DNA from 4 places in the Terrabacter sp. P2_E3 genome. Region 3 is predicted to be linked to each of the others. Evidence: predicted binding sites of a transcription regulator. Region 3 holds the regulator's gene; each other region holds the start of a gene.

Region 1 (5,018 bases), on a different contig from region 3:
TGCTCGCTGCGGTCGTCCGCGTCCCTGCGTGGGCGAAGCGGCGCTGGGTGCCGGTGGTGATCGCGATCGGCGGAGGCCTCGTCGCGACGCTCGTCGGTCTCATGACGCGCTACCGCTACGGCTGGGACGCGCGGATCGTCATGGACATGGCACGCAGCCTCCAAGCAGGGCGACGGCTCAGCCAGGGCGAGTACGACTACCTCTCCCTCTACCCCAACAACCTGCCGCTGCTCGCCATCGACAGAATGGGCGTCGCTGTGGGACAGGCGTTCTCGCTCGCACCCGACGCCGTCCTCATCCCGCTCAACGGGATCTGCGTGGGCCTGACGCTGTATGCCGTCCACGACCTCGTCGGGCGCGTGGCAGGTCGCGGTCCTTCCCTCGGCGCCCAGCTCGCGACCCTCGTCCTCGTCGGCACGAGCCCGTGGCTGGCGGTGCCCTACACCGACTTCTACGCGATGCCGTTCGTCGTCGGGGGAGTGGCCCTGGCCGTCCGGGCCATGACCCCGCGGCCGCGCACGGGACGAGTCGTCCTGTGGCTGCTCGCGATCGTGTCGGTCACGGTGGCCTACTCCATCAAGACCACCCCGGTCGTCATCGCCATCGCGGCGGTCCTGACGGCGGTCGTGGCGATCTTCGACCACGACCTCCTCCCGGCCCGGCGCGCGGGCGTCATCGCCGCCTGCGCGGCCTCCGCCCTCGCGTTCGTCGTCCTCGGCGTGGGCCTCGGCGCCGCGGCCACCGCGGCCTCCGGGGTCGACTCCGCGCGCATCGACACCGCGGTCTCGCCCCCGATCCTCTGGTGGGTCGCGCTCGGCGCCGACGAGCAGCGCTCGCCCACCGGCGTGGTCAGCTACGGCGCGTTCTCACGGGAGATGGTCGACGCGGTGACCGGCCGCAGCCAGGCCGAGATGAAGACGTATGCCGCAGGCGCCTTCGCAGACCGGTGGGCCGAGCGAGGTCTCGGCGGCACGCTCGCCTTCTACGGCAGCAAGGCGGCCTGGAACTGGGGCGACGGGATGTTCTGGGCGTGGGGGGAGGGCCCCGACTCGCTGCCCGGCACGCTCGCGCCGGCGACCGGCGTGACCGGGATCGTGCACGACCTCAACGGCTTCCACGGGTCGGGCTACCAGCTGCGCGCCGACGTGACCCAGGCAGTGTGGCTGGCCGTGCTGCTCGTGGCCGGCGTCGGGCTGCTGCGCGCGCCCTACCGGCGGGAGACGCTGCTCGTCGCTGGCTCGGTGCTTGGCATCGCGGCCTTCACGCTCGTGCTCCAGGGACGCTCGCGCTACCTCTTCGCGTTCGTCCCTCTCGTCGTCGTCCTGGCCGCGATGGTCCACGCCTGGCTCCCTCGCCCGAGGCGAGCAGGTCGCCTCGGGCGCCGCACCGGCTGAGCCGTCCGGGTCAGTCGATCGAGTCGGTGAGCACGGCGTCGACCGCGGCCAGCGCCGCCGTGTCGCCGTCGCGCGTGATCTCGCCCTCGACCGGACGGTTCCAGAGCCAGCAGTCGATGTCGGCTGCGGACCCGCTGATCTCGGCCGCCGCGGCGTCGTCCGGTCCGTCGCTGACGAGGAAGCGCTGCACGTCGATCTCGTCGCCGTTCCACGTGCCGGTGACGCGCACGGGGGTGACCGTCCACGCGTGCATGGCATCGACCGTCGCGATCGTCACCGGCGCCGAGACCGGTACGTGCGTCAGGTCGGGCTCGGGCTCGTGGCCGCGCATGATCCGCAGGGCCTCGTCGATGCCGTCGGCGGCCAGCCGGCAGTCGAGCGGGCTCCGCTCACCGACCGTGAGCTCGGCGTCGACGCGGTGCACCATCGCCTCGTGGGCCTGGCGCCGACGGATGTAGCCGGCGGTCTTGTCGTCGGACCACATCCAGAGCGGCGTCTCGGGCGGAAGGCCGCTGAGCACCCGGTGCAGCCGCTCGCTCGAGCGGTCGAAGAAGGCGAGCAGCCCGGCGCGGTCGCCCGGACGCTGCTCACGGGTCGCGTTCATCGCATCGAGGTCGGCCGGGTCGGTGAGCCCGCGCTCGGCGATCTCGCCCCAGAACCACTGCACCTCACCGAGGTGCCACAGCAGGTCGTCGGCGTCCCAGTCGGGACACGTCGGCACCCGGGCGTCGGCTGGTGCCGTCGCGAGCACCGTCCGGAAGCGGGCCGAGTCGGCCGCGAGGTGGTCGAGGAAGGGAAGGGGGCCACCTGAGCGGCTGGACGGCATACGTGGGTCTCCTGTCAGCGAACGCCGGCTACACGGAACTGCACCGAGATGCGCGGTCCCATCGGCTCGGACGTCTTGGGGACCGAGTGGTCCCACGTCCGCTGGCACGAGCCGCCCATCACGACGAGGTCACCATGTCCGAGGGGATAGCGCAAGCTCTTTGTCGTCGAGCCGGGGATCGGTCCGCCGTCACGGGGACGGAGGGCGAGTGTGCGTGCGGAACCGAGCGAGAGGATCGCGATCATCGTGTCGCTGTCGCGCGAGCGCCCGATGCGGTCGCCGTGCCAGGCGACGCTGTCGCGACCGTCGCGGTAGAGGCACAGGCCGGCCGTGACGAACGGTTCGCCGAGCTCGGGCGCGTAGTGACGGCTCAGGGCGTCGCGGGCCTCGACGAGCATCGGGTGGGGCAGCCTCTCGTCGCCGGCGTAGAACTTCGTCAGCCGGGGGACGTCGACGACGGAGTCGTACATCTGCCGGCGCTCGGCGTGCCACGGCACGTCACGCAGCAGGGCCGTGAAGAGCTCGTCGCCGGCCGCGAGCCAGCCGGGACGGACGTCGACCCACGCGCCGTGGGCCAGGTGGTGGCGGGTCTTCCCGGTGCCGACGTCGCGCAGCGTCATCGCGTCGGTGAGGTCGAGGAGCGAACCCTGGAGAGAGAGGTCCATGGCCCCACGATAGCCCACGGGTCGAACGGGTGTTCGACTCCCGGCGGTGTTTCGCGTCGACCTCGTGGACACCGGCGCGTGCGGTGCCGCCGACGCCTCGGCGGGGGAGACAATGGACCCATGCCCCTCTACCGTGACGAGGCGATCGTCCTGCGCACCCACAAGCTGGGCGAGGCCGACCGCATCATCACGATGCTGACCCGCACGCGGGGTCGGGTCCGCGCCGTCGCCAAGGGGGTGCGCCGCACGAAGTCCCGCTTCGGGTCGCGCCTCGAGCCCGGCATGGTCATCGACGTGCAGTGCTACGAGGGTCGCAACCTCGACACCGTCACGCAGGTCGAGACCCTGGCGCCCTACGGCGACGCGATCGCCCGCGACTACATCGCGTACACGTGCGCCACCTCGATGCTCGAGACGGCGCTCCAGCTCACCGAGGAGCACGAGCCGCAGACGCAGCAGTACCTCCTGCTCGCCGGCGCGCTGCGCTCCCTCGCCGAGCACAGCCACGACGCCGGGCTCGTCCTCGACGCCTACCTGCTGCGCTCGCTCGCCGTCGCCGGCTGGGCACCGAGCTTCGTCGACTGCGCGAAGTGCGGGGCCCCGGGCCCGCACCGGGCCTTCAACGTGCAGGCCGGCGGCGCCGTGTGCTCCGTATGCCGTCCGCCCGGCTCGAGCGCCCCTGCCCCCGAGACCTTCGAGCTGCTCGCGTCACTGCTGACCGGCGACTGGGACGTCGCCGACGCGAGCGACGAGCGGTGCCGCAGGCAGGGCAACGGCCTCGTCTCCGCCTTCCTCCAGTGGCACATCGAGCGAGGGCTGCGGTCGCTGCGCCTCGTCGAGCGCGCCTGAGCCAGCAGCGAACCCGATCCCGACCGACCGGAGCCCCATGTACGCCAAGCCCTTCCCGCACCCGTCCGGCGCCACCCCGCCCGTCATCGCGCCTGCCCTGCTGCCCAAGCACGTCGCGATCGTCATGGACGGCAACGGCCGGTGGGCCAACGCGCGAGGGCTCCCGCGGACCAAGGGCCACGAGGCCGGGGAGGCGTCGCTGCTCGACGTCGTGGCCGGAGCCATCGACGTCGGCGTGACCCACCTGTCCGCCTACGCCTTCTCGACCGAGAACTGGCGGCGGTCTCCCGACGAGGTGCGCTTCCTCATGGGCTTCAACCGCGACGTCATCCGCCGACGACGCGACCAGCTCCACGAGTGGGGCGTGCGGATGCGCTGGGTGGGTCGGGCGCCGCGCCTGTGGCGCTCGGTCATCAAGGAGCTGGAGATCGCCCAGGAGCTGACGCAGCACAACACCGGGCTCACCCTCTACTTCTGCGTCAACTACGGCGGGCGTGCCGAGATCGCCGATGCCGTGCAACGGATCGCCCACGACGTCAAGGACGGTCGGCTCCGACCGGGCTCGGTCGACGAGAAGACGATCAAGCGCTACCTCGACGAGCCGACGATGCCGGACGTCGATCTCTTCGTGCGCAGCTCCGGAGAGCAGCGCACGAGCAACTTCCTGCTGTGGCAGTCGGCCTACGCCGAGATGGTCTTCCAGAACCGGCTGTGGCCCGACTACGACCGTCGCGATCTCTGGGCCGCGATCGAGGAGTACGTCGACCGCGACCGCCGCTACGGCGGAGCCGTCGACGCCCCGACAGCCAGCTCCTGACGGCAGCGGCACGCAGCCTTCTCGATCGAACGCCGCGTTCGGTGTCGAAAACCTCGGTAGAACACGGCTTTCGAGACCGAACGCGGCGTTCGGTGCGGAGAGCTGCTGGGGTCAGTCGGCGGTGGCGGTGCAGTCGGCGCAGGTGCCGAAGATCTCGAGGGTGTGCGTCACACCGCTGAAGCCGTGGTCGCTCGCGATCTTGTCGGCCCACTTCTCGACGGCCGGGCCCTCCACCTCGACGGTGCGACCGCAGGCCCGGCACACGAGATGGTGGTGGTGGTGGGTCGAGCAGGCCCGGTAGACGGCCTCGCCGTCGTCGGTGCGCAGCACGTCGACGGTGCCGGCCTCGACCATCGACTGGAGCGTCCGGTAGACCGTCGCCAGCCCGACGCCGGCTCCCGCGTCGCGGAGCCGGGCGTGCACCGTCTGGGCGGAGGTGAAGTCGTCGGAGCGCTCGAGCAGCTCGG
Region 2 (5,018 bases), on a different contig from region 3:
TCGGACTCACCGTCGGCGGCGGCGAGGCTCTCGATCTGCTTCTTCAGCTGGGGCCACGCCGAGTCGAGCATCTGGTCGGCGCCGGAGACGTTGAAGGCAGCCATCGTGTTGGCCGGCAGCGAGGCCACCTCGCTGCCGTCGCCCTTGACGGACTTCGTCGCGTCGGCGCCGCGCACGACGCCGGCCATCTCGACGTAGTCGGCGTCGAAGCGCACCGCCGTCGCGAAGCGTCCCTTGGCCGAGGCCAGGGCCGTCGCGTCCATGCCGGTCGTGCCGCTGAACTTCTGGATCTCCTTCAGCCCCGTGCCCATGTCGAACCAGGCCGACAGGATGCCCTGCTCGCCGAGGGCCGCCATGTCGGCGGTGAAGTCGGCGTTCTGCGCGAGCGTGCCCTTGGCGGCAGCCGCGAGGGTGGCGTCGCCCACGCCGGGCGGCGTGACGATGGCGTAGCCGTCCTTCATCCGCAGCTCGGTGTCGGACCCGCCCTTGTCGCAGGCGAACAGCTTGGTCAGGGTGTCCTTGGCCGCGGACTCGTCCTTGACCTGGATCGCGATGGCGACGTTGGGCGCGTCCGCGGTGCCACCGGGACGGATCGCGGCGCCGACCCGGTCACCGAGCCAGGGCGCGATGTCCGTGTCGTAGCTGAACTTGGCGACGCAGTCGTTGCTCGCGTCCTTCGAGGCGAGCTGCCACAGCTGCTTGCGGGGGTCGTCGGCACCGAGCGTATCCTTGACCTGGGGCAGCTTGCCCAGGAAGCGCACGGCGGCGATCTTCTGGCCGGCGGACGGGTCGATGTCGAGACGGACGTAGGCGTAGGCGTCGCCGGGCAGCACGTCAGCGGGCTGCGAACCGCCGCCGCTCAGCGTCTGGAAGGCGAAGGCGCCGGCGCCACCGAGGACGAGGGCGGTGACGACGCCACCGACGAGCAGACCCGTGCGCTTGCGGCCCCCGGACGTCGGCGGCTGCGGGTCGTCGGAGAGGGTGACCTCGCCGGGAACGGTCTGGGCCGCTCCGGCGGGCGTCGGGTAGGTGTAGGGCTGGCTCGCCCCGTGCGTGGGCTCGGTGGGCTCGGTGGGCTCGGTGGGCTCGGTCATGGTGTGCTCCCCTGAAGAGTTCGGTGCGTCCTGCGGTTGCGCGCGGGACGAGAGGACGATACCGGCAGCGCCGGACGTCCGCGGCCGGTTGCGATAACGCTCCGACGACGGATTCGCGCGGAACGGTTCCGGTGCTCCGGGTGGCACACTGCAGTGGTGCGGATCAGCCACTTCTGGACCTTGATGGACGACGAGTTCGGCGCGGCGTATGCCGGGTCGCTCGCCCGTGACCACGTGCTGGGTGCGCTCGGCAACCGCACCGTCGTGCAGGCCCTCGCCGATGGCGAGGCGCCGCGTGCGGTGTGGGAAGCGCTGTGCGTCGACATGGACGTGCCACCGGAGCGACGTCTCGGACGTGACACCCGTGTCGCCCGGGGAGCCCAGGGCGGTCAGGCCGGTCGCTGATGCCGGCGTCGCTCGACCCCGGTCTGTCGCGGATCACGCTGCGGCACGGCGACATCACGAGCGACGCCTCGGCCGACGCCATCGTCAATGCCGCGAACCGGTCCCTGCTGGGCGGCGGCGGTGTCGACGGGGCGATCCACCGGGCAGCGGGGCCGGCTCTGCTCGCCGAGTGCCGGCTGCTCGGCGGGTGCGACACCGGCGACGCGAAGATCACCGGCGCCGGTCGGCTGCCCGTGCGGCACGTCATCCACACGGTCGGCCCGGTCTGGCGCGGGGGAGGTGACGGTGAGCCGGAGCTCCTGGCGAGCTGCTACGTGCGGTCGGTCGAGGTCGCCGACGCCGCCGGCTGCGCGGTGCTCGCCTTCCCCGCCGTGTCGTGCGGGGTCTACGGCTACCCGCTCGACGCGGCGGCGGTGGTGTCGCTCGAGGCGCTGGCGGGAGCGCTCACGGTGCACGGCGGGGTGCGCGAGGCGCGGTTCTGGCTCTTCTCCGACACGGCCTACGCCGCGTTCGACCGGGCGCTGACGCGGCTGAGAGCGACACGCTGACCCGGGATCGGCGTGTCGTACGGACTTCGAACACCTGTTCGGTAGTGTTCTCCACAGGTCCTGCGCCACCACCCGCATCGTCCACAGGCCGTCTCGTGGATCCTCCCGATGTCGGCGCCGGCACCTAGCGTCTGACCCGACAGCGGACCTCGCAGCACGAGGCCGTGGCCCGGGTCGAAGGTAGACGACCGCAACGCAGACGGCAGATAGGTGACCGACATGGCTTCGGTGCAGGAAAAGGACAAGGACAAGGCCCTCTCCTCGGTGATGGGCCAGATCGAGAAGAGCTACGGCAAGGGTGCGGTGATGCGCCTCGGCGACGACATCCGTCCGCCCATCGAGGTGATCCCCACCGGATCGATCGCCCTCGACGTCGCTCTCGGCATCGGCGGTCTGCCGCGCGGACGCGTCGTCGAGATCTACGGCCCGGAGTCCTCGGGCAAGACGACCGTCGCGCTCCACGCGGTCGCCAACGCGCAGAAGGCCGGTGGCATCGCGGCGTTCATCGACGCCGAGCACGCGCTCGACCCGGACTACGCGAAGAAGCTCGGTGTCGACACCGACGCCCTGCTCGTGTCGCAGCCCGACACGGGCGAGCAGGCGCTCGAGATCGCCGACATGCTGATCCGCTCGGGTGCCATCGACATCATCGTCATCGACTCCGTGGCGGCCCTCGTGCCGCGCGCCGAGATCGAGGGTGAGATGGGCGACAGCCACGTGGGCCTGCAGGCGCGACTCATGAGCCAGGCGCTGCGCAAGCTCACCGGCGCCCTCAACAACACCGGCACCACGGCGATCTTCATCAACCAGCTCCGCGAGAAGATCGGCGTCATGTTCGGCTCGCCCGAGACGACGACCGGTGGCAAGGCGCTGAAGTTCTACGCCTCGGTCCGCCTCGACGTGCGTCGCATCGAGACCCTCAAGGACGGCACCGAGCCGGTCGGCAACCGCACCCGCGTCAAGGTCGTCAAGAACAAGGTCTCCCCGCCGTTCAAGCAGGCCGAGTTCGACATCCTCTACGGCCACGGCATCTCGCGTGAGGGCGGCCTCATCGACATGGGCGTCGAGCACGGCTTCGTCCGCAAGGCCGGTGCCTGGTACACCTATGACGGCGACCAGCTCGGCCAGGGCAAGGAGAACGCCCGCAACTTCCTCAAGGACAACCCCGACCTCGCCGACGAGATCGAGAAGAAGGTCAAGGAGAAGCTCGGCGTCGGGCCGCGCGTCGACCAGCCCGCCGAGGTCTCGGACGTGCCTGTCGACTTCTGATCATGGGTCTCTCCGAACAGGAGACCGCACGGGACCGTCTGGCTCGCGCCGCGGCCGCCCTGGCTGAGGCCGAGGGGGTGGCCGGGGTGCGAGCCGGCGGTGCGTCGGCGGAAGGCTCGGATGCAGGTTCGGGGGAGTCGGCGGCCGAGGCCGGTGCGAGCCGGTCCGTACTTCCGTGGTCCGTGCCCGTCCGCGCCGAGCCGACCGGGCATGAGAGCGGGCGGCCCGCGAGCACACGCATGGCCCGATCCGACGGGTCGAGCCCGTCGGGAGGGTCCCGCGGCGGCGGGCGTTCGGGCCGGTCGGGCGGTGCCAGCGGCTCCGGCCGTCAGGGGCGCCGGTCTGCCAAGCCGCGCTCCGGCTGGGGTTCCGCTGACGTGGGGGAGCGACCCGACTGGGCGCCCCCGCCGGAGGACGTCGAGACGGCCGTGCCCGAGGCCGATGCCGAGTCGGTGGCACGCGCGATCGTCCTGCGACAGCTGAGCATGGCGCCGCGCAGCCGTGCCCAGCTCGAGAAGAAGCTGCGCCAGCGCGGCTGCGAGGACGACGTGGCGGCAAAGGTCCTCGACCGGATGGCCGAGGTCGGTCTCATCGACGACGAGGCGTACGCCCAGATGCTCGTCCGCTCGAAGCAGTCGGACAAGGGCCTGGCCCGGCGCGCGCTCGCGCACGAGCTGCGCAAGCAGGGCATCGACCAGGAGATCGCCGACGAGGCGCTCGGTCAGGTGGGTGCCGGGGACGAGAGGCTTCGGGCCGAGCAGCTCGTGGCCAAGAAGCTGCGCTCGATGCGCGGGTTGGCTCCCGAGGTCCAGACCCGACGTCTGGCCGGGCTGCTCGCTCGCAAGGGCTACTCGGGGGAGGTCGCGTGGCCGATCATCCGCGACGCGGTCGACGGGCTGCCCGAGCACCGTCGTGACTGAGGAGCGTCGCGGTGCTCACGGCATGCCCTCCGGACACCACGAGGGGGTGAGGACCGTGTGGTCCTCACCCCCTTGGGTGTGCTGTGGTGCGGTGCTGCTCAGACCTCGGCGGGCACGTTGGCGATCGCGGAGACGTCGAACTCGAGCTTGACCTTCTCGCTGACGAGAACGCCACCGGTCTCGAGGGCCGCGTTGAAGGAGAGGTTCCACTCGGTGCGGTCGATGGTGACGTCACCCTCGAAGCCGACGCGCGTGTTGCCGAACGGGTCCTTGGCCGAGCCGGTCTCCTCGAAGGGGATCGTCACGGACTTGGTGACACCGTTGATGGTCAGGTCGCCGGTGATGTCCCACTCGGCGCCGTCGCGCTCGACGTTCGTCGAGACGAACGTGATCTGCGGGTAGGTGGCGATGTCGAAGAAGTCGGGGGTCTTGAGGTGACCGTCGCGCTGCTCGTTGCCCGTGGTGACGCTGGCGGCCTGGATCGTCACCGTGACCGAGGAGTTCGCCGGCGTCACGGTGTCGACGTGGGCCGAGCCCTCGAACTCGTCGAAGTGGCCGCGGACCTTCGTGACCATCGCGTGGCGTGCGGAGAAGCCGATGCGCGTGTGGCTCGGGTCGATGGTGTAGTCGCCGGAGATGTTCTCGACAGCGACCGAGGGGGTCTCGGAGACGGTCTCGTCCTTGGTGCGGTTGAACAGGCCCATGATTTGTCCTTCGGAGTAGGTTATTGAATCTTCAACAACTATGATGCACCCAAGTTGTTGAACTGTCAAGCAATGGGG
Region 3 (5,018 bases):
TGCGCCTCCACGCACCTCTCGGCCCGACGCTGACGGAGCTGCGCGATGCCCTCGGGCACTGAACTGCCTTGGTATGCCGCCCTCCCGGAGTCCGGTGACGGCCCGTCGGTCCGCTGGACGTCCGGCGCGTTCGAGGCCGAGCTGCGCGAGTGGGTCGGTGGAGTCCTGGGCGGTCTCGGCACCGACCTCGTGTCGCTCGACGCGGTGCACCAGCGCCCCTGGTCGACGGTGTGGCGCGGTGTCACATCGGACGGCGCCACCTACTGGGCCAAGCAGAACTGCCCGCACCAGTCGTTCGAAGCGGCCCTGCTCGTCGTGCTCGACCGCCTGTCGCCGCACCGGGTCGTCCCGGTCGTCGCGGCCGACGTCGAGCGCGGCCTGCACCTCGTGCCCGACCAGGGGCCGGTCTTCGCCCTGACGGTCGCGGACGACGACGTCGACGCCTGGTGCCGGATCGCCGCCGAGGCGATGCACCTCCAGCGCGAGCTCGTCGGTCACGAGGCGGACCTCCTCGGCGCGGGCATCACGGCCCTGCCTCCGGCCGAGTCGGCGGCCTACGTCGAGGCGAGGGTCGCGTCCCTGACGGCCCTGGCCCCGGACGACCCGCGCCGCATGGCCGACGACGTCGCGCACCGGTTGCGTGCGCTGCTGCCGGCGGTCACGGCGTGGGCCGACGACGTGGGGGGTCTCGGCCTGCGGGAGAGCCTCGTGCACAACGACCTCCACGCCAGCAACGTCTTCGCGACGGCGCACGGGATGCGCTTCTTCGACTTCGGTGATGCCGTGCTCGCGCACCCGCTGTCCGCGCTCTTCGTCCCGCTCAACGTGCTGCTCCACCGCTTCGGCGCCACCCCGGACGACCGTCGGCTGAGGCGGGTGGCGGACGCCGCGCTCGAGGTCTGGGGCGACGTCGTCCCGGTCGCTGCACTGCGCTCGGCCCTGCCGTCCGCGCTGCGGCTCGGGCGGCTCGGGCGCGCCGAGTCGTGGCTCCGGGTCACCGCGACCCTGACGCCGGAGGAGGCGGTCGAGCACGGCGACGCCGGCACGTGGTGGCTCGGTGCTCTCGGTGACGAGCCGCCGCTGTCCTGAAGGCTATTCAGCCACGGACCGAGCCGAACGTGCCTCGGCGCCATCGGCCTCGCGCAGGTCCCACAGCTCCTTGGTCTGCACGCCCCAGTAGGCGGCGAAGAGCACGATGATGATGACCTCGGCGATGAGGATCAGGTGGTCGAAGCCGCGCACCGTCAGGGCCGCCAGCACCGTCGCCCCCAGGGCGACGGCCAGGGCGACCGCGATCGCGATGTAGATGCGCTTGTAGACCGTTCCGCTCGCGCCGGTGCCACCGGCGGCGCCCTGGTGGCGCTCCTCGGCGCGCAGCGCGCTGAAGACCATGACGGCGATCACCCCGGCCACCATGGTGCCCGCGGCGATGCCGTGGCTCAGTGCGATGAACCGGTCGCGCAGCACGAGGAAGAGGGTGAGCTCCGCGAGCAGCACCAGACCGCAGACGGCCGAGACGACCGCCGAGCGCACCGTGGGCCGGTCGGACGGATCGCGCGTCATCGCGCCGCGCTTGAGCCAGGCGGCCACGAGGGCCGCGAGGACGGCGACGACGACGAGGGACCAGATGTTGTTGCGCACGGCCGCGGCGATCTCGGCCGGGGTCTGGGTGTACGCGTTCGGCCCGCACCGCCCGTCCGGCACCGTCGGGACCATGGCGACGACGAAGGCCATGAAGCCCGAGAAGTTGAGCAGCACGTCCTCCTCGGGCGAGTGCCCCTTGTAGGCGATGAGGCTGGCCCCGAGCGCGCACAGCGAGCCGACGAAGACGGTCCGCGCCGGCGTGTAGTAGTACGCGCTGATCGAGCCGAGCCAGCACGAGTGGTCGGTCTCCCACCACCACTGGTAGCCGACCGAGAGGAGCAGCATGAGGAGCAGGGCGATCATCGCGCCGCGCAGGTAGCGGTAGGTGAAGACGACGTCGCGGGTGCGGCCGGGTGCCATGGCGGTCTCCTTCGCAGGACTCACGAGTCAGAGTCTCGCGCCGTCGCGTCCGATACGCCTCCCGGACGCGACGATGCCGCCGGCGCGGAGGGCGCCGACGGCGTACGTCGTCGGGTGGGGGAGCGGGGCGACGTCAGAGCCGGCGCAGGACCGCCGTGACCTTGCCGAGGATCGTCGCGTGGTCGCCGTCGATGGGCGAGAAGTCGGGGTTGTGCGGCATGAGCCACACGTGCCCGTCGGTGCGCTTGAACGTCTTGACCGTCGCCTCGTTGTCGAGCATCGCGGCCACGACGTCGCCGTTCTCGGCGTGCTGCTGCTGGCGCACGACGACCCAGTCACCGTCGCAGATCGCGGCCTCGACCATCGAGTCGCCGTTGACCTTGAGCAGGAAGAGGTCACCCTCGCCGACGAGCTGCCGCGGCAGCGGGAAGACGTCCTCGACGACCTCCTCGGCCGTGATCGGCACGCCCGCCGCGATCTGGCCGAGCACCGGGACGTAGGACGCCTCGGGGCGGGCGTCGCCCGAGTCGGTCTCGGTGTCGTAGTGGTCGCCCCGCGGACGTGGCCCGGTCGGGTCACCGCCGCGGTAGCCGAGCTCCTCGGCCTTCGCATCGGGCGAGACGACCTCGAGGGCCCGCGGCCGGTTGGGGTCGCGGCGCAGGTAGCCCTTGGCGACCAGGGCATTGAGCTGGTGGGAGACGCTCGACGGGCTGGCGAGGCCGACGGCGTCGCCGATCTCGCGCATGCTCGGCGGGTAGCCGCGCCGGTCGACGGAGTTGCGGATGACCTCGAGCACCCGCCGCTGGCGGACGGTGAGACCGTCGCCGGTCTCGCGATCGGGAAGCTCGGTCACGCCCATGGTGTCCCCTTCGTCGGCTCGTCAGTCCGCGTCGTGACGCTGGGTGTGCGGCCAGTGTCAGTGGTGGCTGGTGAGGTCTGTGGTGTGAGGAAAGACTACGCAGTTCGAACACAGTTGCCAAACACCTGTTCGATGCGTGTCTCGACTTCATCGAACATACGTGCTACAACTCGTACAGACGTTCTATCGAACACGTGTTCGCCAGATCAGGAGCAAGGGGAGGTCACCATGAGCGCCATCGTCCTCGAGGCCGTTCGTCAGCCGCACACCGAGGAGCCCGCGCGGTCGCAGCCGACCGGTCGGCCCCGTCTCGTCCTCGTCCCCACCGGGCCGGAGGCCGCTCGTGCGGTGCGTGCCGCGAGGCCGCCGATGCGCCTGACGCGTTTCGGTCGCCTCGTCGTGACGCTCCTCGTCGCGGGCGTCGTCTCCCTCCTCGGCGTCGGACTCGCCGGTCAGCTCGCGTCGGCCACGGGCGAGCCGCGCACGATCACGGTCCGGTCCGGCCAGACCCTGTCGGGCATCGCCGCCCGCGAGCTGCCTGAGCTGACCGCGGCCGAGGGTGTCGTCGAGCTGCAGATCGCCAACGCGCTCAGCACCACCTCGATCCACGCCGGCCAGCAGCTCGTCGTCCCGGGTCGCTGAACCGGGGCCTCCTGGGCCGGCCGGGGACGTATGCCGTGTGTCCGGCTGCGCCCGTCCCGGCCCTTCCGATCCGCCGCGTTGGCTCCACCTTCAGCGGCTGGCGGTAGCGGCGCTTCGACCCCGCCGTTCCTGCCCCGGACGCCGCACCCCTGACGGGGGTGCGGCGTCCTGCTGTGCCCGCACCTGCCGTTCCCGACCCCTGTGGATGACGGGCTCGAGTCCTCGGACGCCTTGCCTAGCGTGGCTGTCCTCGGAAGGGAGCAGGGGATGCGCTACGACGTGGACACCGACGCGCTGCGCGACGACGCCGCCTCGGTCGGCGAGGTGCTCGCGCGGGTGCAGCGGCTGAGGATCGGCGACGAGCTGCGGCCACTCGGTGGGGCGATCCCCGGTGGTCGTGTCGCCGGCGGGCTCGGCCAGGTCGCTGCGGCGTGGGAGGCGCGGCTGGCCGGGACCCGCTGGGAGCTGCGCGAGCTGGGCCGCTGCCTCGCCACGGCCGCCGACACCTACGACGCCGTCGAGCAGGCGTCCCGGCAGGCCCTGCGGTCGTCGTCGTCCGGCGGCACCCCATGAGACCTGATGTGGCGGGTGCCGGTGCTCCGCTGACCATGACCGTCGCCGACGTCCGGGCCTGCCGACCGCAGTCCCTGCTCGAGGTGGGCCGGCGCCTCGAGGAGCATCGCCTCCGGGTCCTCGGACTCGCGGAGCTCGTGCTGTGGCGTCGCTCCGCCGCGCCGCGCTGGTCGGGCGCGGCCTCCTCGGCGGCCGCCGACCGCTACGGCCTCGTCGTCGCCGGCCTCGGACGGCTCGCGGGGAGCATCGCGGTGACCGGTCACGCGGTCGGGCACGCCGCGGCACGTCTGCAGTCGGCGCTCGAGCTCGTCGGTCGCGCCGAGCGTCGGGCCGCCGACGAGGGCGCCTGGGTCGACGGCGATGGTCGGCTCTTCCTTCCCGTGCGGGCGTCGCTCGGAGACCTTGCCGGCGAGGCGCACCGGGCACGGCTCGACGAGCTGTTGAGGGTCGAGGTGCACGCCTGTCTGGCGCGGGCCCGACAGGCCGCGAGCCAGACCGACGACGAGCTGTGGCGAGGGCTGCTGACCGCTGCCCGTGGCGCGACGGCGTCTCCGGGGACTGCCGCGCAGCTGGTCCCGCAGCTGCCACCTCCGCCGGCGGGACCCTCGACGAGTGCCGGGGTCGGCGGTCACGTGTTCGCCTCGGCCGCGTGGTGGCGGTCCCTGACCGACGAGGAGCGACGCCGCGCCATCCGTGAGCGGCCGGACTGGGTGGGTCCTCGCGACGGGGTGCCGGCCGCAGCTCGCCACGAGGCCAACCTCGTCCTGCTCGGCCGAGCGGAGCAGGCTGCCTGGACCCGCGAGCGGGAGGCACAGCGGGCGGCGTCTGCGAGCAATGCCGCCGAGCGCACCCGTTCGGCCGAGCACGTGGCGGCCCTGCAGGCGGTGCGCGACGTGCTCGGGCGTCGCGACGGTGGACCCCGGCGTCTGCTCCTCGTCGA
Region 4 (5,018 bases), on a different contig from region 3:
CGAGCATCCCCAGGGCGTCGACGACGGCTGCGTGCTGCGTGAAGCCGTGCGGCTCTGGCGCGCTGGTCCGGGACACGAGGATGCCGTTCGCGGCGTCGAACCAACCACGCAGGCGCATCGCGTGCAGGGCACGGCAGATGTCGTAGGAGTTCCACTCGGCGATGTCGAGGAGCACGACGGTGCCGTCGGGCGCGTGGTCGCGCGCGAAGGCACCGATGTCCGCGAAGCGGCCGCCCGCGAGGAAGCTCACCGTCTCGACGCACCCCGCGACGAGCCTCCCGGAGAACGTGACGGGTGCGTCCTCGTGGCCCGGATCGATGCGGGTCCACGTCCCTCGGCCCTCGAGGGTCATCTCGGACACCGTCGGGTTGCCGGCGTAGTCGTCCCAGCCGCCGGCACGGTGCCGCCCGGGGGAGTGCTGCCGCAGCTCGTCCCCGGCCGCGGCGCCCGCCACGTCGACCCAGTGGAGTATGCCGTCCGGCACGGCATACGGGGTGTCCATGAGGTTCTGCCCGTGGATCGTCGCGATGCCGGTCGTGAGGGTGAGGGGGGTCAGCCACGTCGAGGTGTCGGAGAAGCCGACGCACCACGTCGGCTCGGCAGCGGCGACCGCATCGAGATCGAGCAGGTCGAGCAGGTCGATGCCCGTCTCGCCGCCCCACGGCGGGACGACCGCCCGGATGCTCGCGTCGAGGAGCATCTCCATGAGCTCGGCCGCGCGGGCCTCGCGAGGCCCGCTCACGTGGCTCGGCGCGTGGTTGAGCTCACCCACGACGACGTCGAAGCCACGGTCGCGGAGGCACTGGACGGCATACGCGAACCGTCGCCAGAGCTCGTCGGAGACGCCGGAGCTCGGCGAGGTCACGCCGATCCGGTCGCCGGGGCGCAGTGGGGCGGGGTAGCGGATCGGCATGGCTGCCATCGTGCCAGCCATGCCGATCCGCTTCAGCCCGGTTTCGGGCGGGTCGGTCGGTGGCGTCAGGCCTTGGCGGCCGTGAAGCCCTGCTCGAGGTCGGCGACGATGTCGTCGATGTGCTCGATGCCGACCGAGAGGCGCACGAGGCCCGGCGTCACGCCGGCAGCGAGGCGGTCCTCGTCGGGGCCCTGGGAGTGCGTCGTCGAGGCCGGGTGGATGACGAGCGAGCGGACGTCGCCGATGTTCGCGACGTGGCTGTGCAGGGTCAGCGCCTCGACGAACTTCTTGCCCGCCTCGAGGCCACCGGCGATCTCGAACGAGAGCACGGCGCCGGCGCCACGCGGCGTGTACTTCTCCGCGAGAGCGTGGAACGGGCTGTCCGGCAAGGACGCCCACACGACCTTCTCGACCTGGTCGTGACCCTGGAGAAAGGCAGCGACCTGGTGGGCGTTCTCGAGGTGGCGCTCGATGCGCAGCGACAGCGTCTCGATGCCCTGGGCGATGAGGAACGCGTTGAAGGGCGACGCGGCCGGGCCGAGGTCGCGCAGCAGCTGGACGCGGGCCTTGAGGATGAAGGCGAGGTTGGCGCCGAGCGGGCTGCCGACGCCGAGGTCGCGGGCGAAGACGAGCCCGTGGTAGCTCTCCTCGGGCGTGTTGTAGTTGGGGAACTTCTCCGGGTCGGCGCCGAAGTCGAAGTTGCCGGCGTCGACGATGACGCCGGCGATCGAGGTGCCGTGACCGCCGAGGTACTTCGTCGCCGAGTGAACGACGATGTCGGCGCCCCACTCGATCGGGCGGATGAGGTAGGGCGTCGCGAGGGTGTTGTCGACGACGAGCGGCACGCCGTGCTCGTGCGCGAGGGCCGCGACGGCCTCGATGTCGAGGATCTCGCTCTTGGGGTTGGCGATGGTCTCGCCGAAGAGGAGCTTGGTGTTGGGGCGGATCGCCGCGCGCCACGAGTCGATCGACGTCGGGTCCTCGACGAAGCCGACCTCGATGCCGAACTTCGGCAGCGTGTGCTTGAAGAGGTTGAACGTCCCGCCGTAGAGGCTGGGGGAGACGACGACGTGGTCGCCCGCCTCGGCGATGTTGAGCACGGCGAGCGTCTCGGCGGCCTGGCCCGAGGCCACGAGGAGGGCGCCGACGCCCCCCTCGAGTGCCGCGATCCGCTGCTCGACGACGTCGGTCGTCGGGTTCATCAGACGGGTGTAGATGTTGCCGAACTCCTTGAGCCCGAAGAGGTTCGCGGCGTGGTCGGTGTCGTTGAAGACGTAGCTCGTCGTCTGGTAGATCGGCAGCGCGCGGGCCCCCGTGGCACTGTCGGGGGCCTGGCCGGCGTGGATCTGCTTGGTCTCGAAGGACCAGTTGGGCTCGGTCATCGGTCGTCCTGCTCTTCCTGGGTCGTGTCGCTGACCGGGTCCCGTGTCACCGGGCCCCGTGCACCGACGGGTCGGTGCGGGAGAGAGGCTCTCCGCGCTTGCCCGAGCGCCGGGTGGCGTCGACGGGCCAGGTCTTCACCCGGGGCACCCCACCGCGGTTGGAGGGTTGCCGGCCAGCGAGCCGGGGCTTGTCGCTGGCGCTCATGACCTACCGGCGAGTGTACGTATGCGTGTCCGCCACGTGGGAGGGCGTGTCCTCATCGTGGACGGGCCCTTTCCGACGAGGGCCTCAGACCGGCGTAGGGCCGGGTCGAATCAGACGGGATGGCTTGCAGGGCAGAGCGGTTCGTTGTCCACAGGGGATCGTCCACCTCTTGAAAGTCGTTCGAACACCTGTTCTGCTTGATGCATCGAAGGATCACCGAGAGGAGGCTCACCGTGCCGTACACGCCGTCACCGGTGGAGTCCTCCGGTGTGCCGGGGGGTGGGTGCTGGACGACTCTGCGAGTGGCGTGGACGGGCGACCGTGGCCGGCTGTCCCGGTCGCTGGGACCGGTGCTGGAGCGCTGGCGCGCCGATGCCGCACTCGCCTCTGTTCCGGGTGCTGCGGTGGCCTGCGGAAAGGGGCGCACCGGTGATGCTGCCCGGGTGACGGCCGGTGAGCGCGCGGCTGCAGCGGTGGCGTTGGAGGGGTTGGCGCGGGCCGGGGAGCGGGTGCTGGCCGAGATCGAGGCGCTCGAGGTCGCCAAGGCGCGCCTCGAGGCCGACCTGCTCGCCGCGTACGGCGCGCTGGCCGGCATCGAGGCCCAACAGGTCGACGCCCTCCCGGRCGGGGCCGTCGCCCGGGTGTCCGCGCGGGTCTCGCCCGAGCGGGTCGTCACCGAGGAGATCGCCCTCGCGACCGGGGTCGGCGCCGGGGAGGTCGCCCGCCGGCTGGCGCTGGCCACCGAACCCCGCCGGCACCGGGTCGTCCTCGGTGCGCTGCGCGCCGGTCGGCTGTCGCTGCACCGGGCGCTGCAGGTCGTCTCCGACACCGCCCAGCTCCCGGACGCGGACGTCACGTCGGTCGCGCAGGCGGTGCTCGCCCCGTCCCGGGACGGGCAGCCAGTCCCGCAACGCACCTTCACCGCCCGCCTGCGACGGGCGGTCGCGTCGGTCGATGCCCGCGGCGCCCAGGAACGGCACGCGCACGCCAGGGCCCGGCGCGGGGTGTTCGGCCGGCTCACCGACGACGGGATGGGCTGGCTGACCGTGACCACCGACGCCGCGAGCGTCGCTGCCGTCATGGACCGCCTCGACACCACCGCCCGGGGGCTGCGCGGCGCGGGCGATGCCCGCAGCCTCGACCAGCTCCGCGCCGACCTCGCCACCGACGCCCTGCTGCACCGACCGGGCCACCCCGGGGCAGCACTCCCTGCCGCGCCCGGACCCGCCGTCGATGCGGCACTGGGCGCAGCATCCGGGAACGCCGTCGACCCGGCGCCCCGGGAGGCGTCCCGAACCGCGTCCGGAACCGCGTCCAGCACGGCATCCGGAGCCATGCCCGGGACCATCCCGGGTGAGGCGGCGGCGCTGGCGTGGATCGTCGTGCCGTTCGAGGTCGCCACCGGCGAGGCCGACACCGCCTGCGAGGTCCCCGGCCACGGCTGGGTCACCGCCACCCACGCCCGCGAGATCATCACCCGCCCCGGATCCGTCTGGGCCACCCTGCCCGTCGACCTGCCCACCGGCCGCGCCCTGTCCCGCCCGACCCGCAGCTACCGCCCGACGCGCGCCATGGTCGAGCACGTCCAGGCTGTCGACGGGGTCTGCCGCGGACCCGACTGCCACGTCCCGGCCACCCGCTGCGACCTCGACCACGAGACCCCCTGGCCCACCGGACCCACCCGCGTCGGCAACCTCCACGCCAAACACCGCCTCCACCACAACCTCAAGACCGACGGCATCTGGACCTCCACCCCGACCCCCGACGACGGCCTCACCTGGACCACCCTCACCGGCCGCACCTACACCACCCACCCCAAGAACTGGCGCGACGGCCTAGCCCCACCGGCAGGACGGGGCAGCCCCACCACGTCAACCGATCACCCACCGTCGCAGGGCGATTCAGGCCATCGCCACCTCGGCGCGCACGACCCACCACCCTTCTGAGTGGGCCGCGCCGCGTCAGGAACGCAGGGTCAGGAAGGCAGGGTCAGGAATGCAGGGTCGCGACATGGTCACGCGCCCGCGTGAGCCAGACGTGGCGTTCAGCGGACGGCATGCCTGCGGGGAGGCTGCGGTACGCCGTCATCCGCCGGCTGCCCATCGTCAGGACCTCCGAGCCGGGCAGGGTCTCGAGCTCGGCCCGAGCATCCGGGTCGAGCTTCACCCCGATGACGTCGTCCAGCGCGACGGCGAAGACGTGCCCGTCGACAAGCGCGGCAAGGGTGCCGAACATCGGGCGCAGCTCGACCACGGAATCGTCACCGAGGAGCGCGCGCAGCTCCGAGCGAGTGGCCGACTCGGCATCGCCGGCATCGCCGGAGTGCCTGAAGTCGCTGGAGGCCACCGGGCTACTTCTTCGGCTTCTTGACCTTGGGCGGGAGCGTCGCGACGTGGTCGCGGGCGCGGTCGACCCACGTGGTCAGGGCAGCGTCGTCGAGGTCAGGAGGCAGCGAGAGGTAGCCACCCATGGGCCGCCCGGCCGGACCGAACGGTCCGCTGCCCGGCAGCGCCCTCAG

The links. The regulator LexA, encoded in region 3, represses DNA repair genes until DNA is damaged. The targets are predictions, from matches to a motif close to TCGAACANNTGTTCGA.
Region 1: a site for LexA is predicted at 2,907-2,922, ahead of AC1DW8_RS12875 (alpha-ketoglutarate-dependent dioxygenase AlkB). Genes of this name have one in related genera too.
Region 2: a site for LexA is predicted at 2,074-2,089, ahead of recA (recombinase RecA). Genes of this name have one in related genera too.
Region 4: a site for LexA is predicted at 2,681-2,696, ahead of AC1DW8_RS20090 (HNH endonuclease signature motif containing protein). Genes of this name have one in related genera too.

Annotation. Positions count from the first base shown of each region.
Region 1 is NZ_JBFUEN010000009.1:100,949-105,966, forward strand. It holds gene AC1DW8_RS12865 (glycosyltransferase family protein) at 1-1,394, shown strand, start outside; gene AC1DW8_RS12870 (maleylpyruvate isomerase family mycothiol-dependent enzyme) at 1,405-2,220, opposite strand; gene AC1DW8_RS12875 (alpha-ketoglutarate-dependent dioxygenase AlkB) at 2,235-2,885, opposite strand; gene recO (DNA repair protein RecO) at 3,006-3,734, shown strand; gene AC1DW8_RS12885 (isoprenyl transferase) at 3,772-4,551, shown strand; gene AC1DW8_RS12890 (Fur family transcriptional regulator) at 4,663-5,018, opposite strand, start outside.
Region 2 is NZ_JBFUEN010000009.1:44,995-50,012, forward strand. It holds gene AC1DW8_RS12615 (DUF3352 domain-containing protein) at 1-1,094, opposite strand, end outside; gene AC1DW8_RS12620 (DUF3046 domain-containing protein) at 1,251-1,499, shown strand; gene AC1DW8_RS12625 (O-acetyl-ADP-ribose deacetylase) at 1,499-2,047, shown strand; gene recA (recombinase RecA) at 2,267-3,316, shown strand; gene AC1DW8_RS12635 (regulatory protein RecX) at 3,694-4,236, shown strand; gene AC1DW8_RS12640 (YceI family protein) at 4,335-4,940, opposite strand.
Region 3 is NZ_JBFUEN010000023.1:41,099-46,116, reverse strand. It holds gene AC1DW8_RS21995 (Sir2 family NAD-dependent protein deacetylase) at 1-62, shown strand, start outside; gene AC1DW8_RS21990 (phosphotransferase) at 46-1,089, shown strand; gene AC1DW8_RS21985 (hypothetical protein) at 1,093-2,004, opposite strand; gene lexA (transcriptional repressor LexA) at 2,138-2,863, opposite strand; gene AC1DW8_RS21975 (LysM peptidoglycan-binding domain-containing protein) at 3,092-3,505, shown strand; gene AC1DW8_RS21970 (hypothetical protein) at 3,773-4,078, shown strand; gene AC1DW8_RS21965 (alpha/beta hydrolase) at 4,114-5,018, shown strand, end outside.
Region 4 is NZ_JBFUEN010000019.1:23,839-28,856, reverse strand. It holds gene AC1DW8_RS20100 (LD-carboxypeptidase) at 1-934, opposite strand, end outside; gene AC1DW8_RS20095 (bifunctional o-acetylhomoserine/o-acetylserine sulfhydrylase) at 979-2,295, opposite strand; SAM riboswitch class IV at 2,385-2,504, opposite strand; gene AC1DW8_RS20090 (HNH endonuclease signature motif containing protein) at 2,944-4,446, shown strand; gene AC1DW8_RS20085 (TfoX/Sxy family protein) at 4,490-4,846, opposite strand; gene AC1DW8_RS20080 (TfoX/Sxy family protein) at 4,851-5,018, opposite strand, start outside.